2 regions of the Janthinobacterium sp. RA13 genome follow, and region 2 is predicted to be linked to the other one. Evidence: predicted binding sites of a transcription regulator. Region 2 holds the regulator's gene; the other holds the start of a gene.
The links. The regulator FNR, encoded in region 2, switches genes on or off when oxygen is low (the NO sensors DNR and NnrR bind a similar motif). The targets are predictions, from matches to a motif close to TTGATNNNNATCAA.
Positions count from the first base shown of each region.

Region 1: the regulator FNR is predicted to act here: its motif matches at 3,238-3,251, upstream of FG13_RS24935 (glycine-rich domain-containing protein).

Region 1 is NZ_JQNP01000001.1:5,640,969-5,648,866, forward strand. It holds gene FG13_RS24915 (CDP-6-deoxy-delta-3,4-glucoseen reductase) at 1-127, opposite strand, end outside; gene FG13_RS24920 (SDR family oxidoreductase) at 140-1,057, shown strand; gene FG13_RS24925 (hypothetical protein) at 1,141-1,401, shown strand; gene FG13_RS30745 (hypothetical protein) at 1,569-1,838, shown strand; gene FG13_RS24930 (hypothetical protein) at 2,081-2,320, shown strand; gene FG13_RS24935 (glycine-rich domain-containing protein) at 2,408-3,121, opposite strand; gene FG13_RS24940 (CHASE domain-containing protein) at 3,310-5,169, opposite strand; gene FG13_RS24945 (glutamine--tRNA ligase/YqeY domain fusion protein) at 5,387-7,153, opposite strand; gene FG13_RS24950 (DnaJ domain-containing protein) at 7,315-7,608, shown strand; gene FG13_RS24955 (hypothetical protein) at 7,703-7,898, shown strand, end outside.
Region 2 is NZ_JQNP01000001.1:4,246,253-4,254,150, forward strand. It holds gene ccoO (cytochrome-c oxidase, cbb3-type subunit II) at 1-438, shown strand, start outside; gene FG13_RS18730 (cbb3-type cytochrome oxidase subunit 3) at 440-643, shown strand; gene ccoP (cytochrome-c oxidase, cbb3-type subunit III) at 636-1,556, shown strand; gene ccoG (cytochrome c oxidase accessory protein CcoG) at 1,559-2,941, shown strand; gene FG13_RS18745 (FixH family protein) at 2,996-3,520, shown strand; gene fnr (fumarate/nitrate reduction transcriptional regulator Fnr) at 3,524-4,282, opposite strand; gene FG13_RS18755 (response regulator) at 4,522-7,602, shown strand; gene FG13_RS18760 (TOBE domain-containing protein) at 7,701-7,898, opposite strand, start outside.

The DNA of each region.
Region 1 (7,898 bases), 1.4 Mb from region 2:
TGCAGGCGCCGCTCTTGCAGCTGTACGGCAGGCCGACGCCGGCGCGTATCGCTGCCGACAGGACGGTTTCGTCCGCTTCACAGCTGAATTGGTGGCCGCTGGGCTGAACAGTAATTTGAAAAGTCATACAATCCTTGAGATGAAAAATATGTTAATGCACTCTTTGCGCAAGCCGTCAGGCTTGCCGCGCTTGCTGATCCTGGGCTGCGGCGACGTCGGCATGCGGCTGCTGCCGCAGCTAGCGGCGCGTTTTCGCGTCTTTGCCGTCACCAGCCAGCCGGCGCGCTGCGCGCAGTTGCGGGAAGCCGGCGCCGTGCCCATCGTGGCCAACCTCGACGACCGCGCCAGCCTGAAACGGCTGGCGGGACTGGCGACGATGATCGTGCACCTGGCGCCGCCCCGGTCGTCGGGCTTGCTGGACCAGCGCACGCGCAATCTGGCCGCCATTTTACCCGAGCATGCCCGCATGGTGTATGTGAGCACCAGCGGCGTGTATGGCGATTGCGCCGGTGCCTGGGTCGATGAAACACGGCCGACGGCGCCGGCCAATGCGCGCGCGAAGCGGCGCGTCGACGCGGAACAGGTCTTGCGCGGCTGGGGCGCGCGCCGCGGCGCCAGGGTGGCCATCCTGCGCGTGCCCGGCATTTATGCGGACGACCGCCTGCCTTTGAAGCGCTTGCGCGAAGGCACGCCGGCCCTGGCCGCGGAAGATGATGTCTACACCAACCATATCCATGCCGACGACCTGGCGCGCATCATCGAGCGGGCCTTGTGGCGGGGCAAGCCGGGACGCGTGTATCACGCCAGCGATGACAGCGAACTCAAAATGGCCGAGTATTTCGACGCCGTGGCCGACACGTTCGGCCTGCCGCGCCCTCCGCGCCTGCCGCGTGCCGAGCTGCGGCAAGTGGTTACGCCGATGCTGCTGTCGTTCATGTCCGAGTCGCGCCGCCTGCACAATGCGCGCCTCAAGCGCGAACTGGGCGTGCGCCTGCGCTATGCCCGCGTGGCCGATGCCTTGCAGTCGCTGTCAGCCGATGGCGCCGGCATCAGGTAAAATGGCCGGTTATCTGCGCACTTTGCTGGGCCGGCGCGCAGCGCGCCGTTCCCGCGCTGCGCCACTCACTTAAGGAATACCGCATGAGCACCCTCACTTACGAAGAATACCTGGACGAGGTCACCACCGTCCTGACGGAACTGTACGACCTCGACGACGAGGCCGCCATCAAGCTGGTGGTGGCGGCGCAGGACGCCGAATTTTTTGTCCCGCACGATGCGCATGAAGAAATGCGTACCGCCGAGCAAGCCAAGAAAGATGCGGTCACCCTGTTCGAGCGCAAGCAGAATCGCCAGCAAACGCAGGAAAAACAGCAGCAGCGCGTGCGCCAGCAAAAGAAGTAAGGATGGGGCAGTACGGGCTTCGGCGCAACGCCGGGGCCTTGCCATTTGATGCAGCGCAAACGCGCCACGGCGCGCTGGCGATATGGTGAGCGATGTCGTCACGCGTCTGGGCTCTTGTGGCGAGCTCTGCAGAGCGTGACGCTGTTTCCCGTCAGCAGGAGCGAGCCATGCGAACGACGAGTCACCCCAGCAAGGAACAGGTGCGCGCCTATATGCGCCGGCGCGAACGTGCGCTGCAGCCGCCGCCACCACCCGATGAAATTCGCCGGCAACTGGCCTGGTGCCGTGTGGACGATGCCGCATGCACTTGCGTTCCGGCCACTCCGGCCGGCGTGGCCGTGCAAGGCTGGCATTTATCCGCGGAAATGGCCCGCCTGAGCACCCTCATGGCGATAGCCTGGCTCATGCATAGCGGTGTTGCTCATCGTAAAAACTGATGACGTGCAGCAAACTTTCCCGATTTGAGTTATCCTCTAGCACATTCCAAGTGCGTCAATTCTCTTCAATTATCACAATTTTGCTTTAAGTTACGCAAAAATCAACAATAGCGTGTATTATATTGTTTGCGGCGTAAAAGCCGCATAAGTGATGGCGCTTTTTAGTGTGTTTACCCTGAATTATTGCAGAAGAGACATTCGGTTTCTTATTGCTCTAATACAACAAGTACGGATTTTTGATCATGTCTCTCAAACAAATTACCTCTTTGCCTACCTACAACCCGAATCGCGTCCTCGACGCGATCATCGACAAGCTGCAACTGAAAAACGATGCCGCCTTGTCGCGAGCTCTGGAAGTGGCGCCACCGGTCATCAGCAAGATTCGTCACAATACCTTGCCGATCGGCGCCACGATCCTTATCCGCATGCATGAAATCAGCGATTTCAGCATTCGTGAATTGCGCGAGTTGATGGCTGCCTAAGAGCGCCTGACAGACGGCAAACTGAGAGGTGCCGTCTGGGTAAGTCAGGCTTGCCGCGTGCGGCAGCCACATCTGTTTTCCGCTTTTCTATTGCGCGTCGCGGTTCAGTACCGGACGATCGACATAGAAACGCCCCATTTCCTGGCCAGTCGAGGACGACTTGACCACCGCTGCCGTCAATGAGGCTGGTGCGCTGGAAAATGCGGTGCTGGCAAGCCCGGTCGCGCGGCCCGAATACGCCGTCGCCTGTACCGCCGCACTGGAAAACGCCGTCTGCACGGCCCGGCCCGAGTAAGCCGTCGCCTGTACCGCCGCACTGGAAAATGCTGTTTGCACAGCCCGTCCAGAATACGCCGCTTGTACTGCCCGTCCCGAATACGCCGCCTGTACCGCACGCCCCGAATACGCCGTTTCTGCGCGGATATAATCTTCCCCGAACGTTTGCTCATACAATTGCTTCATGCGCTCGCCCACGCGGTGGTGCGCCGCTTCGTCGTCTTCGCCGCGCAAGCCGATGTACGGGAAGTGGTGGAGGAAGTAGCCGAACACCTGTTCGCAGTCCGCCGCATATTTCAGGGTGTCGAGGATGTGGTAGTGCCAGAAGGTATCGACGTCCATCAACGGTGCCGTCTCTTCTTGTGGAAATTGTTTCATCAGGATCAGGAAGCGGCGGTATTCGAATTCCACCGCATTCGCCTTCTCCAGGCTCCATCCTTCGCCTGACTCACGGTGCATCAGCTTGACCTTGATCGCGTCCAAATTCAAATCTGCAATTGCCTTGAAACTGTCGTTCGTATCCATGAATGTCCTTTTGTAAAGAGCGTTGTGGGAAATACGGTGAAGCAAGGGAAAGCGGCGGCTGTGTACTCCTGGCAAGTGGTCGAGGAATGCCTGGCCCATGGCGGGCGGGCGCTGAGTTGTTCTACATCAATATTGCATCTAATTACGAAATATGCAAGCTGAGCTTGCTTCATGCGGGCGCGCGCCTGTCAGCTGCTGGCCCGGCTTTCTTCCTGGTAGGGAAAGGCGGTGGCGTCCGCGCCCAGCGGCACGCTGACGTGCACGCTCATGCCGGCGCCGGGGCTGCTTTCGATGTAAAAAGTGCCGCCCAGCAATTTTATGCGTTCCTCGATGCCCACCAGGCCAAACGAGCCCAGCTTGTTGCGCCCGTCGATGGCCGCGCCCACGCCGTTGTCGCTGATGCTCATCGACACCGTATCGCGGCACTTTTCCAGCTTGACTTGCACGCGGCTGGCATTCGCATGCTGGGAAATGTTGCTGAGCGACTCTTGCAGGATGCGGAACAGGGCCGTCGCGCATTGATCGCTGAGGCAAATGTCGTCATGGCTTTCGTTCACTTCGCAGGCGATGCCCGTGCGCTGGCGAAATTGCGCCACCTGCCACTCGACGGCCGCATTCACGCCCAGGTCCAGCACGGTAGGGCGCAAGTCGTTGATGATTTGCCGCACGCTCTTGATGGTGGCGTCGATCTGCTCCAGGGTCGAGCGGGCGCGGGCGTTCAGGCGCGGATGGCGGCGTTGCGTGCGCGAGGCCAGCATGTCGGCGTCGATGCGCAGCACCAGCAGGTTCTGTCCCAGGTCGTCGTGGATTTCGCGCGCGATGCGCTTGCGCTCTTCTTCCTTGATCTGGTCGGCGTGCGCCGCCAGCCGGCGCAGTTTCTGGTGCGACAGTTGCAGGCGGATCTGGCTGGCGCGCAATTCCTCCGTCATGCCCGTCGCCATCTGGATGGCGCGCCGGCGCGACGACGCCAGCGTGTGGAACAGCATATACAGCAGCATGGTGCTGGCACAGCCGATCAGCAGGGCCAGCCACGGCAGGAAGGCGTCGAAGCGTGAATACAGGTCGCTCTTGCGCACGCTGAACAGCGCTTGCCACACGCGGCCATTGTGTTCGATCAGCATCGTACTGCTCAGATAGCGGCCCGAGCTGCCGGGCTGCCACCATGGCGCATGCATGCCCGCCGTCGTGCTGTCGAAGATGGGGCGCATGTTGTGCGGCAACTGTAGTGGCAAGTCCGGCTGTTCCGGCGCCTGCGGGCCGATATCGAACACGGTCAGGCGGACGTTGCGTACCGGCATGTCGGCCAGGGCGCTGCGCATCATCGACACCAGGTCGTAGCCGATGCCGACGGAACCCTGGTAAGCGGCGCGCCGCTGCTCCACCGTAGCGACCGGCATGCCGAAGCGGTACACGGGCAGGCGCATGGCCATGGCCGTCAATTGGGGGCGGCCGTGCATCGGCACGGGCATGCCGGAATTGCTGACGTTCCCGGAATCGCGCGACTGCGCCAGCGTTTCGGCGATCAGGGGGCGCGAGGCGATGTCATAGCCATACTTATCCGGGGCGCTGGCGATCGGTTCGACGTAGACGAGCACGGAATAATGGGCGCGTGGGGCAGGCGGATGGATGGCAAACGCCGGATAGCCGTCGCGCCCGGGTGGATAGTCGTGTTGCATGGCCGCTTCGAAGGCGGCGCGCTGCGTCTCGTCGAGTTCCTGGCTGTAATTGAGATTCATCACGCCCGGATAGTTCTGTTGCAGGGCGAGGTTTGCCACGTAGCGGTGAAATTGCTCGCGGCTCACGTGCGCATTGGCGTGGAACAGGCTGGCGGTGCCGCGCAGCAGGTTGGCATACGATTTGGTGCGTGATTCGATGCTTTTCTGGGTATTGCGCGCCAGATTGTTGAACTGTTCGCTGGCATCGCTTTCGATCGACAGCGAGGCTGCCATGTAGAACAACAGGCCCACCACCATCGACATCACAAAGCCGAGCAGCCACAGCGGTCTTTTTTCAACAGATAAGGGGTGTTCGCTGGCAGTAGAAGACATCGCCATCCGCATCAGGAAGAGGAATCGGGTGCCGCCTGGGCGGCGGAGGCTGGACTGCGTTGTAGAAGCGCCATCGACATTGTAAATTGCTCAATAGCTGCCTAATATACAAAATTATCGTGAATATAGTCAACTGGCAATATTCTCAGGTGATATATATGGTTGAAACGAAAAAAAACCGCCGCAGCGGTTTTTTGGGGTGAGCGGCATGCGCGCCTTATTTGGCGGGCTGCCAGCTGTCTTTCAGGGTGACGATGCGGTTGAAGACGGGCTTGCCAGGCTGGCTGTCCACACGGTCGGCCGCAAAGTAGCCGTGGCGCTCGAACTGGAAGCGCTGTTCCGGCTGGGCCAGTTCCGCACCCGGTTCCAGCCACGCTTGCACCACTTCCTTGGCCAGCGGATTCAGGGCCAGCTTGAAGTCCTTGCCGCCCGCGTCCGGCTGCGGGTCTGTAAACAGGCGGTCGTACAGGCGCACTTCGGCGGGAATCGCCGTCGGCGCGCTGACCCAGTGCATATTGCCCTTGACCTTGTAATTGGCGCTGCCTTCCGTGCCCGACTTGCTGTCCGGGAAGTAGGTGCAATGCACGGCGATGACCTTGCCGTTTTCATCCTTGTCAAAGCCCGTGCACTCGATCACATAGCCATAGCGCAGGCGAACCTTGCTGCCCGGCTTGTCGTCGATCGGCGGATACAAACGGAAATAGCCTTTATTCGGCACTTCCATGAAGTCGTCTTCCTCGATCCACAGCTCGCGCGAGATGGGGAAGGTGCGCAGGCCGCGCTCGGGGAAGTGCGGATGCACGGGCGCCGTGCATTCCACACTGTCGTTTTCAGGGAAATTGTCGATGATCAGTTTCAACGGACGCAGCACGGCCACCGTGCGCGGCGCTTTCGGGTCCAGATCTTCGCGCAAACAGCCTTCGAGCACGCTGTAGTCGATCCAGCCGTCGGACTTGGTAACGCCCGTGCGTTCGCACATCAGCTGAATCGCTTCCGGCGTGTAGCCGCGGCGGCGCATGCCCACCAGGGTCGGCATGCGCGGGTCGTCCCAGCCGTCGACGATTTTTTCTTCCACCAGCTGGCGCAGCTTGCGTTTGCTGGTGACGATGTAGGTCAGGTTCAGGCGCGAGAATTCGAACTGATGCGGCACGGGCTTGGCGAAGAAGCCGCCGGCCGACAGGGTTTCCAGCAGCCAGTCGTAGAATGGGCGGTGATCCTGGAATTCCAGCGTGCAAATCGAATGCGTGATGTTTTCCAGCGCGTCCGAGATCGGGTGCGTGTAGTCGTACATCGGATAGATGCACCAGGCGTCGCCCGTGCGGTGGTGATGCGCGTGGCGGATGCGGTAGATGGCTGGATCGCGCAAGTTCATGTTCGGCGAACTCATGGCATCTTCGCTCATCTTCGCGCGCAGGATGTGCTCGCCATCCTTGAATTGGCCCGCCTTCATGGCGCGGAACAGGGCCAGCGATTCGTCGCGCGGACGGTCGCGGAATGGCGAATTCTTGCCGGCCTGGCCGAAATTGCCGCGGTTGGCGGCCATGTCTTCGGCGCTCTGGCTGTCGACATACGCAAAGCCGGCCGTGATCAGGTACTCGGCCATCGCGTACAGCTGGTCAAAATAGTCGCTCGCGTAATGCAGGTGGCTCTGGCCATCGGCCTGCTTCGGCTCCCAGTCAAAGCCCAGCCATTTCACGCTGTCCATGATGGTGTCGACGTATTCCTGTTCTTCCTTGGCCGGATTGGTATCGTCGAAGCGCAGGTTGCACTGGCCGGCGTAGTCGCGCGCCAGGCCGAAGTTGACGCAGATCGACTTGGCGTGGCCCACGTGCAGGTAGCCGTTCGGCTCCGGCGGGAAACGCGTGATCACCTGGGGCAGGCCGGGACGCACGTGGGCGCCGGCGGCCAGGTCGGCTTCGATGATGTTACGCAAGAAATTGGGCGCCAGCGCTGGCGCGGCGGTATTCGGTTTATCGTTGCTCATTGATCAATGCGGAAGAGTGACAGTAAAAAGCATTTTACCGTACCGCAAGCGCTTTATAAGCACGTATTTACCCCCATTTCCCGGCATGCAAGCGACGCCGACGCCGTTCTATAGGATAATTCGCCTTTAATTAGTAGAAAAACGTGACCCCGGAGCCTTTTATGGAAAATTTATATAACGTCCTCGGTGTCGCGCCCAATGCCAGCGACGATGAAATCAAGAAGGTTTACCGTTCGCTGGCCATGCGCTTCCACCCCGACCGCAACCAGGCCCCCGGCGCCGAGGCGCGCTTCAAGAGCGTGACCAAGGCATATGAAATCCTGGCCGACCCGGCCAAGCGCGCCGAATATGACCAGAGCGTGAACCACCGCATCATCATCGACCCGGAAGCGGAAGCCTATGCCCTGTGGTGCGGCGTGTTCCGCCTGCACGGCACCGTTCTGCCAGCAGACTAAGCCTGCCGGCGGCCGCCCGGCCAGCCCGAATGATTTGAAAAACAACAACAACGGCGCTTTTATCAGCGCCGCGCATCACATTGGAAAGCACAGCATGAGAAGAGTACACCCTGAATTCGCGTATCAGTCGCGCGAGCTGGAAGGCCAGATCGAAGGCATCCTCGGCGACCCGCCGAACCGCAAGAACTACAAAAGCATGGTCGACGCGCTGGTGGGCGAATACGCGAGCGGCGGCGGCATCGAAGACGTGAACATGCTGGCCTTCGCGCTGGTCGATCACATCACGTTCA
Region 2 (7,898 bases):
ATTTACGTGCGCGAAGGCTGCTACAACTGCCACTCGCAGATGGTGCGTCCGCTGCGCGCGGAAACGGAACGCTATGGCCACTATTCGGTCGCTGGCGAATTCGTCTACGACCATCCGTTCCAGTGGGGTTCCAAGCGCACGGGGCCCGACCTGGCCCGCGTAGGCGCGCGCTACAGCGACGAATGGCACCGCACGCACTTGAACAACCCGCGCGACGTGGTGCCCGAGTCGAACATGCCGTCCTACCCCTGGCTGGCGAAGACCAAGCTGGTGCCTGACGAAATCATGCCGAAGATGCGCGCCCTGAAACGCCTGGGCCAGCCGTACAGCGATGAAGAGATCGCCGCCGGCCCCGCGCAGCTGCAGGACAAGACGGAAGAAGACGCCCTGGTCGCCTATCTGCAAGGCCTCGGTACATTAATCAAAACAAGGAATTAGCATGGCAATCGAAAACCTGTTTGACAGCGCCAGCAGCGTCATGACGGTGGTTTCCTTTACGACGTTCGTGGGCATCCTGTGGTGGACGTTCAGCCGCAGCAACAGCGACTTCGACGCGGCGGCACGCCTGCCGTTCGCCGATGACGCGCTCGACTATCCGGCCGAGGCCGAGATGAATCTGGCGAAGGAGCATCACCATGGCTGACTTTACCAATGGCTTCTGGAATATCTACATCGTCGTGCTGTCCCTGCTGGGCATCATCGGCTGCGGCGTGCTGCTGTACTCGCAGTCGAAAATCAAAGTGGTCGAGGGCGCCCCTGCCGACGGCACCACGGGCCACGTCTGGGACGAGGACTTGAAGGAACTTAATACGCCGATGCCGCGCTGGTGGATGTGGTTGTTCTACATCACCATCGTCTTCGCGCTGGCCTACCTGTTCCTGTATCCAGGCCTGGGCAACTATGCCGGCAGCCTGGGCTGGAAATCGACGGGCCAGTACGAGGAAGAGCTGAAGAAGGCGGAAGCCGACTACGGTCCCCTGTTCAACAAGTACCTGAGCCAGGACTTGAAGACGGTGGCCGCCGATCCGCAGGCGCAAGCCATCGGCCAGCGTCTGTTCCTGACCTACTGCGCGCAATGCCACGGCTCGGATGCGCGCGGCAACAAGGGCTTCCCCAACCTGACGGACAAGGACTGGCTGTATGGCGGCGAACCCGACATCATCAAGACCACCATCCTGCACGGCCGCAATGGGCAGATGCCACCGATGGGCGCCGCCCTGGGCTCCGAAAAGGATGTCGAAAACGTGGCCCATTATGTGCTGAGCCTGTCCGGTTCGACCTCGGATCCCGTCAAGTCGGTGCTGGGCAAGGCCAAGTTTGGCGCCTGCATGGCCTGCCATGGCGCCGATGCCAAGGGTAACCAGATGCTCGGCGCGCCGAACCTGACGGACAAGACCTGGCTGTACGGCGGCAGCGCCGATACCATCATGGAAACCGTACGCAAGGGACGCAGCAACACCATGCCTGCCTTCAGCGATTTCCTCGGCGAATCCAAGGTACACGTGCTGTCGGCGTATGTCTGGAGTCTGTCGAATCCGCAGGCACCCGCCAAGTAAAAATGGAACCTCAAGTCATCAAGATGTATGCGGCCCGCGAGCAAATCTACCCTCGCGAGGCCAAAGGACGCTACGCTACCTGGCGATGGGTATGCGTATGGCTTACCCAGCTCGCGTTCTACGGCTTGCCGTGGTTGACCTGGAATGGCAGGCAAGCCCTGCTGTTCGATTTGACCACGCGCAAGTTCTACATTTTCGGCGTCGTGCTGTGGCCCCAGGATTTCATCTATCTGGCGGCCCTGCTGATCATCTGTGCGTATTTGTTGTTCCTCGTCACGGCCATTGCCGGGAGGGTGTGGTGCGGGTTCTCTTGCCCGCAAACGGTATACACGGAAATTTTCCTGTGGGTCGAACGCCGCATCGAGGGTACGCGCAGCGCGCGCATGGCCCTCGACAAGCAGGGCCCCTCCGTGCGCAAGGCGTTCAAGAAGACGGCCAAGCACCTGGCATGGGGCGCCATCGCCCTGTGGACGGGCTTTACCTTTGTCGGCTACTTCACGCCGATCAAGGAACTGGCGCAGTCGGTGACCACCCTGAACTTCGGTCCCTGGGAATGGTTCTGGGTCTTGTTCTACAGCCTGGCAACCTACGGCAACGCGGGCTGGCTGCGCGAGCAGGTGTGCAAATACATGTGCCCCTACGCGCGCTTCCAGAGCGCCATGTTCGACCAGGACACCCTGATCATCACCTACGATGCCAAGCGCGGCGAACCACGCGGCGCCATGAGCAAGAAGGCCGGCAACAACGACAAGCTGGGCGACTGCATCGATTGCACCCTGTGCGTGCAGGTGTGTCCGACCGGTATCGATATCCGCAACGGCCTGCAGTATGAATGCATCGGCTGCGCCGCCTGCGTCGATGCCTGCAACAGCGTGATGGACAAGGTCGAGCGGCCGCGTGGCCTGATACGCTACAGCACCGACCATGCGATGGAAAACAACTTCAATTCGAAGCAGATACGCCAGCGCGCCATGCGCCCGCGCGTCCTGATCTACACTTCCATCCTGGCCCTGATCATCATCGCCGTATGTACCTCGCTGGCCCTGCGCACACCCCTGAAAATGGATGTGATCCGCGACCGCGGTTCGATGGGACGCGAAGTGGAAGACGGCATGATCGAAAACGTCTACCGCCTGCAGATCATGAACACGTCCGAGCAAAGCCAGCATTTCAAGATCAGCGCTTCCGGCTTGCCGGGCCTGACCTTGCTGACGCGCGAAGAAGTGACCTTGCAGCCGACGGAAACGCTGGGCTGGCCGATCCGCCTGCGCGTGCCGCACGGCGTCGGCGAGAAGGGGTCGAACAAGATTGCGATCGAATTGCAATCGCTGGACAACCCCTCGCTGCATGTGCGTGAAAGCGCGGTATTCATCGTGCCGCGTTAAAGCAGGAAGGCCGGTCCCCGCATGGGGACTGGCCGTTTACACAGGAGAATCACCATGTCCGACAGTCTGAAACTGCAAGCCCCCGCCGATCCCTGGTACAAGCATCGCTGGCCATGGCTGCTGATGATCGGTCCCGGCCTGTCCGTGGTCGTCGGCAGCTTCATGGGCTATATCGCGTTTACGCAACCCGATGCGCTGGTGGTGGGCGACTATTACAAGCAGGGCAAGGCGATCAACCAGGATTTGAAGCGCGACACGATCGCCAGCGACCTGGCGATGGCTACCAGTTTGTCCTACGACGTGGCGTCAGCGCGCCTCAGTGGTTCCGTGCACAGCTTCGGCAAAGCTTACCAGGGTCCGCTGCAGCTGCACCTGGCGCATGCGACGCTGCCGGAAAAGGACATCAAGCTGCTGGTGCGGCCCGATGCGGCCGGCAATTTCTCGGTGGCGCTGCCGATGCTCGAGCGCAGCCGCTGGCAAGTGCTGGTGGAAAACGACAAGCGCGAGTGGCGCCTGTCCGGCATCTGGACCTGGCCGCTGCAACGCAGCATCGCGCTGCACGCCGACGAGGAACTGTAAGCCTTATTTGCAGACGTCGGTACCGGCCGTGATGGCCTTCAGTTTTGCCGGCTGCAAGATTTCAATTTCTCGGTTCGAGACGCGCAGCCAGCCTTCCTTCTTGAATTTCGACAATAAACGGCTGACGCTTTCGATGGTCAGGCCCAGGTAGTTGCCGATTTCCTCGCGCGACATGCGCAGCTGGAATTTGCTGCTCGAATAGCCGCGCGCTTCGTAGCGCGACGCCAGGTTGACGATAAAGGCGGCAAAACGCTGCGTCGCCTGCATATTGCCCAGCAACAGCATGACGCTTTGCTCGCGCGTGATTTCCTGGCTCATCATGCGGTGGAAATGGCGCAGCAGGGTCGGCATATTGCCCAGCAATTGTTCCAGGCTGGAAAACGGGATTTCACACACTTCGCTGTCTTCCAGCGCCACCGCATTACAGTGGTGGCGGTCGGCGCTGATGGCGTCCATGCCCAGCAGTTCGCCGGCCATCTGGAAACCCGTCACCTGCTCTTCGCCGCCCGGATTGATCTGGTACGTCTTGAAGTGCCCCAGGCGGATCGCGTACAGGTTCTGGAACGAGTCGCCGATGCGGAACAGCGAGGCGCCGCGCACGATTTTGCGGCGGCGGCCGATGATCTGGTCCAGCCTGTCCATGTCGCCCATATCGAGGCCCATCGGCAGGCACAATTGATGCATGCTGCAGGTCGAGCATCGCGCACGCAACGCTTCCACGTTCACTGTAGGCAAGGTTGGAGTGAGTAGCGCTTCAGTCATGTCGGTACCTTTTAGAAAATGCAACAACAAGTTTACTGCATACAGGGTTGCCGTGTGCCAATTTCACGGCAATTTCGCTGAATAAACGACGTTCCGACTTTAATTATATGGCAACATCGTCAAAAGCCCATGCGGGGAGGGCAATTTGCGCGGCGCCGCTTGCCAAGCTGGGGTATTGATAGGAAAATTCCTGACAGCATTATCTGCCGCCTGTGCCGCCCGGTACTGAAAAGGAAATCATGAAGCCTCTCGGCATCAAAGCAAAAGTCGCGCTGGCCACCAGCCTGACCTCGATCGCCATGATCGCGCTGGTCACCATGATCCAGGTGCAGCACATGCGCGACGATTTCACTAAAGTACTGCTGAGCCAGCAGTCATCCCTGATCAGCCGCACCGCTGCCGAGCTCGACGACAAGCTGGGCATGCTGCTGCAGATCGTCACCCTGACGGCCCGGCAGCAGCCGCCGGAACTGATCGCCCGGCCCGCCCAATTGCGCGAATACTATTCGCGCCGCTCGATGCTGGTGCTGTTCGACGACGTGCTGGTGCTCGACGCGCAAGGCGCCGTCGTGGCCGACATGCCGGAAGTGCCGGGGCGCGCCGGCATCAATGTTGCCGAGCGCGAGTATTTCCAGACCGTCCTGCGCACGCGCCAGCCCATGATCACCGAGCCGATGCTCGGTAAATCGAGCGGCATGCCCATCGTGCAGATGGTGGCGCCCGTGCTCACCGCCGATGGCCAGGTGGCCGGCGTGGTGATCGGCGTGCTGCGCCTGTACAAGGACAACCTGCTGGGGCGTTTGCGCTCGGAAAAGGTCGGCAAGAGCGGCTATTACTTCATCCTCACGCGCGGCGCCGTGCCGCGCTACGTGCTGCACCCCGATACCAGCCGCTTGCTGCAGCCGCGCCAGCCGAACGCCAATCTGACGACGACCCAGCTGCTGAAGGAAGATGGCGAAGGCAGCATGGTCAGCACCAACAGCCGCGGCATCACGGCCGTCAACAGTTTCAAGCGCCTGAAATCGGTGAACTGGCTGCTGGCCAGCTCGCTGCCCGTCGACGATGCCTTCGAACCGTTCGATGGCGTGCTGTACCGGCTGGTGCTGTGGAGCATCCTCGCCTCGCTGCTGGCCGCCTTTGTTCTGGGCTGGGTCACCGTGCGCCTGCTGTCGCCGCTGGTGCGCCTGCGCGACACCCTGCTGGCCCTGCGCAACAGCGGCAGCCGTTTTACCCCCGTGCCGGTGCAGCAGCGCGACGAGATCGGCGAACTGACGGAAGCGTTCAACGGTCTGATGAGCGAACGCGACCGCCTGCAGCAGGAACTCGAAGCGCGCGCGGCGGAGCTGGAGCAGGAACGCGACCGGGCCGAGGCGGCCAACCGCGCGAAGAGCGATTTCGTGGCCAACATGAGCCATGAAATCCGCACGCCCCTCAATGCCGTGCTGGGCATGGTGTATTTGCTGGGCAATACCAGACTCGACACGGAACAGCGCAAGTATCTGACCATGGTCAGAGTGGCGGGCCAGTCGCTGCTGGGCATCCTCAACGACGTGCTCGACTATTCGAAGATCGAGGCGCGCCGCATGGAATTGTCGCCCGTCGAATTCGACCTCGACGAAGTCATGAATACCCTGGCCACGACGATGACGATGAATGCGGGCGAAAAGGAGCTGGAACTGGCCATCGCCGTCGAACCCGACGTGCCGCGGCGCCTCGTGGGCGACGCCCAGCGCCTGCAGCAAATTCTCGTCAATCTGGCCGGCAACGCCATCAAGTTTACCGAGAGCGGCGAAGTGGTGGTGGCCGTCAGCCTGGCCGAGAGCAAGAGCGAGAGCGGCCGCGCCTGGCTGCGCTTCGAAGTGCGCGACACGGGCATCGGCATGACGGAACTGCAGCAACAGCAGCTGTTCGCCGCGTTTTCGCAGGGTGACCAGAGCATCACGCGGCGCTTCGGCGGCACGGGCCTGGGCCTGGCCATCAGCAAGCAGCTGATCCACATGATGGGCGGCGATATCGCCGTCGCCAGCAGCGAAGGCAAGGGCAGCCGCTTCTGGTTCAGCGTGCCCTTCGAGATGCTGGCGCAACCGGCGGAAACGCGGCGCACGCCGGCTCTGGGACAGCTGCGCCTGCTGGTGGCCGACGACAACCGCACCACGCGCGAACTGATCGTCAAGCTGATCGAGGCGTGGGGCTGGCTGGCCGACGAAGTGGACTCCGGCTTTGCCGCCATCGAACTGTACCGCGAACGGCTGGCGCAGCAGCAACCGTACGACGTGGTGCTGGCCGACTGGCACATGCCCGTCATGGACGGTCTGGCCACGGCCAAGGCCATACGCCAGGCGGCCAGCGGCCAGCGCCAGCCCATCGTGGTGATGGTCAACGCCTTCGCCCGCAACCACCTGGAGGAAATCTCCAGCGCGGCCGAGGCCGACGTCGTGCTGATGAAGCCGATCACGGGATCGAGCCTGTTCGATGCCCTGCACCAGGCGCTGATCGCCAAGGACGACGGCGGCGAACAGCGCATCTTGCACCAGCCGCTGGGCACGGAATTGGCTGGCGTGCATTTCCTGCTGGTGGAAGACAATCATTTGAACCAGGCCGTGGCGCGCGGCATCCTCGAACACATGGGCGCCACCCTGGACGTGGTGGGCGACGGCTTGCAAGCCGTGGAACGGCTGCGCACGGAAGCGCTGCGCTACGACATCGTGCTGATGGACATGCAGATGCCCGTCATGGACGGTTTCAGCGCCACCCACATCATCCGCACGGAACTGCGCTTGGGCCTGCCCGTGATCGCCATGACGGCCGGCGTGCTGGCGTCCGAGCGCGAGCGCTGCATGACGGCCGGCATCAGCGATTTCATCGCCAAGCCCGTCGTGGTGGAAGAGATGATGGAAGTCATCCTGCGCCACCTGCCCAAGCGCCCGCAAGTGCAAACGGCCGAGCCGGCACGCGTCGCCGATGAGGAAGTGTTTTCCATGGCGCCGCTGATGCGCGTGATGGGGCGCGACGCGAAGGGGCGCGGCGTGCTGCGGCGCATGGTCGAAGACGCGCTGAACAAGGGCATGACGCCCGTGCGCGACGCCGAAACGGCGTTGCAGGCTGGCCGCCACAGCGACGTGGCGCGCATCCTGCACAGCGTGCGCGGCTCCGTCGGCACCCTGGGCACGAAACGCCTGATCCGCGCCGCGTTCGCCACCGAGGAAGCCATCGATGCGGGCCGCCTTGATGAGGTGCCGGCGCTGCTGGCGCACACGGCGCAGGAGCTGGAACTGGCGCTGGCGGCGGCGGGGGATTGGTTGTCGCGGCTGAAAGATTAAAAAGGTAGGTCGGATTAGCGGCGGCACGCCGCGTAATCCGACAACATTGTTGGCGGATCATGTCGGATTACGCGCAAGCGCTAATCCGACCTACGCACTTATGCGGGTACGCCCAGAATCACGCTCGACGCCTTGAACATCGCCGTCACGCTGCTGCCAAGCGCGATACCCAGGTCGGTACTGCTCTGATTCGTGATGATGGCGGCAATCGTGCCGCCGCGCGGCAAGTCCAGCACCACTTCCGTGTTGACGGCGCCCGTCTGCACGCGCGTGACCGTGCCGGCCAGCTGGTTGCG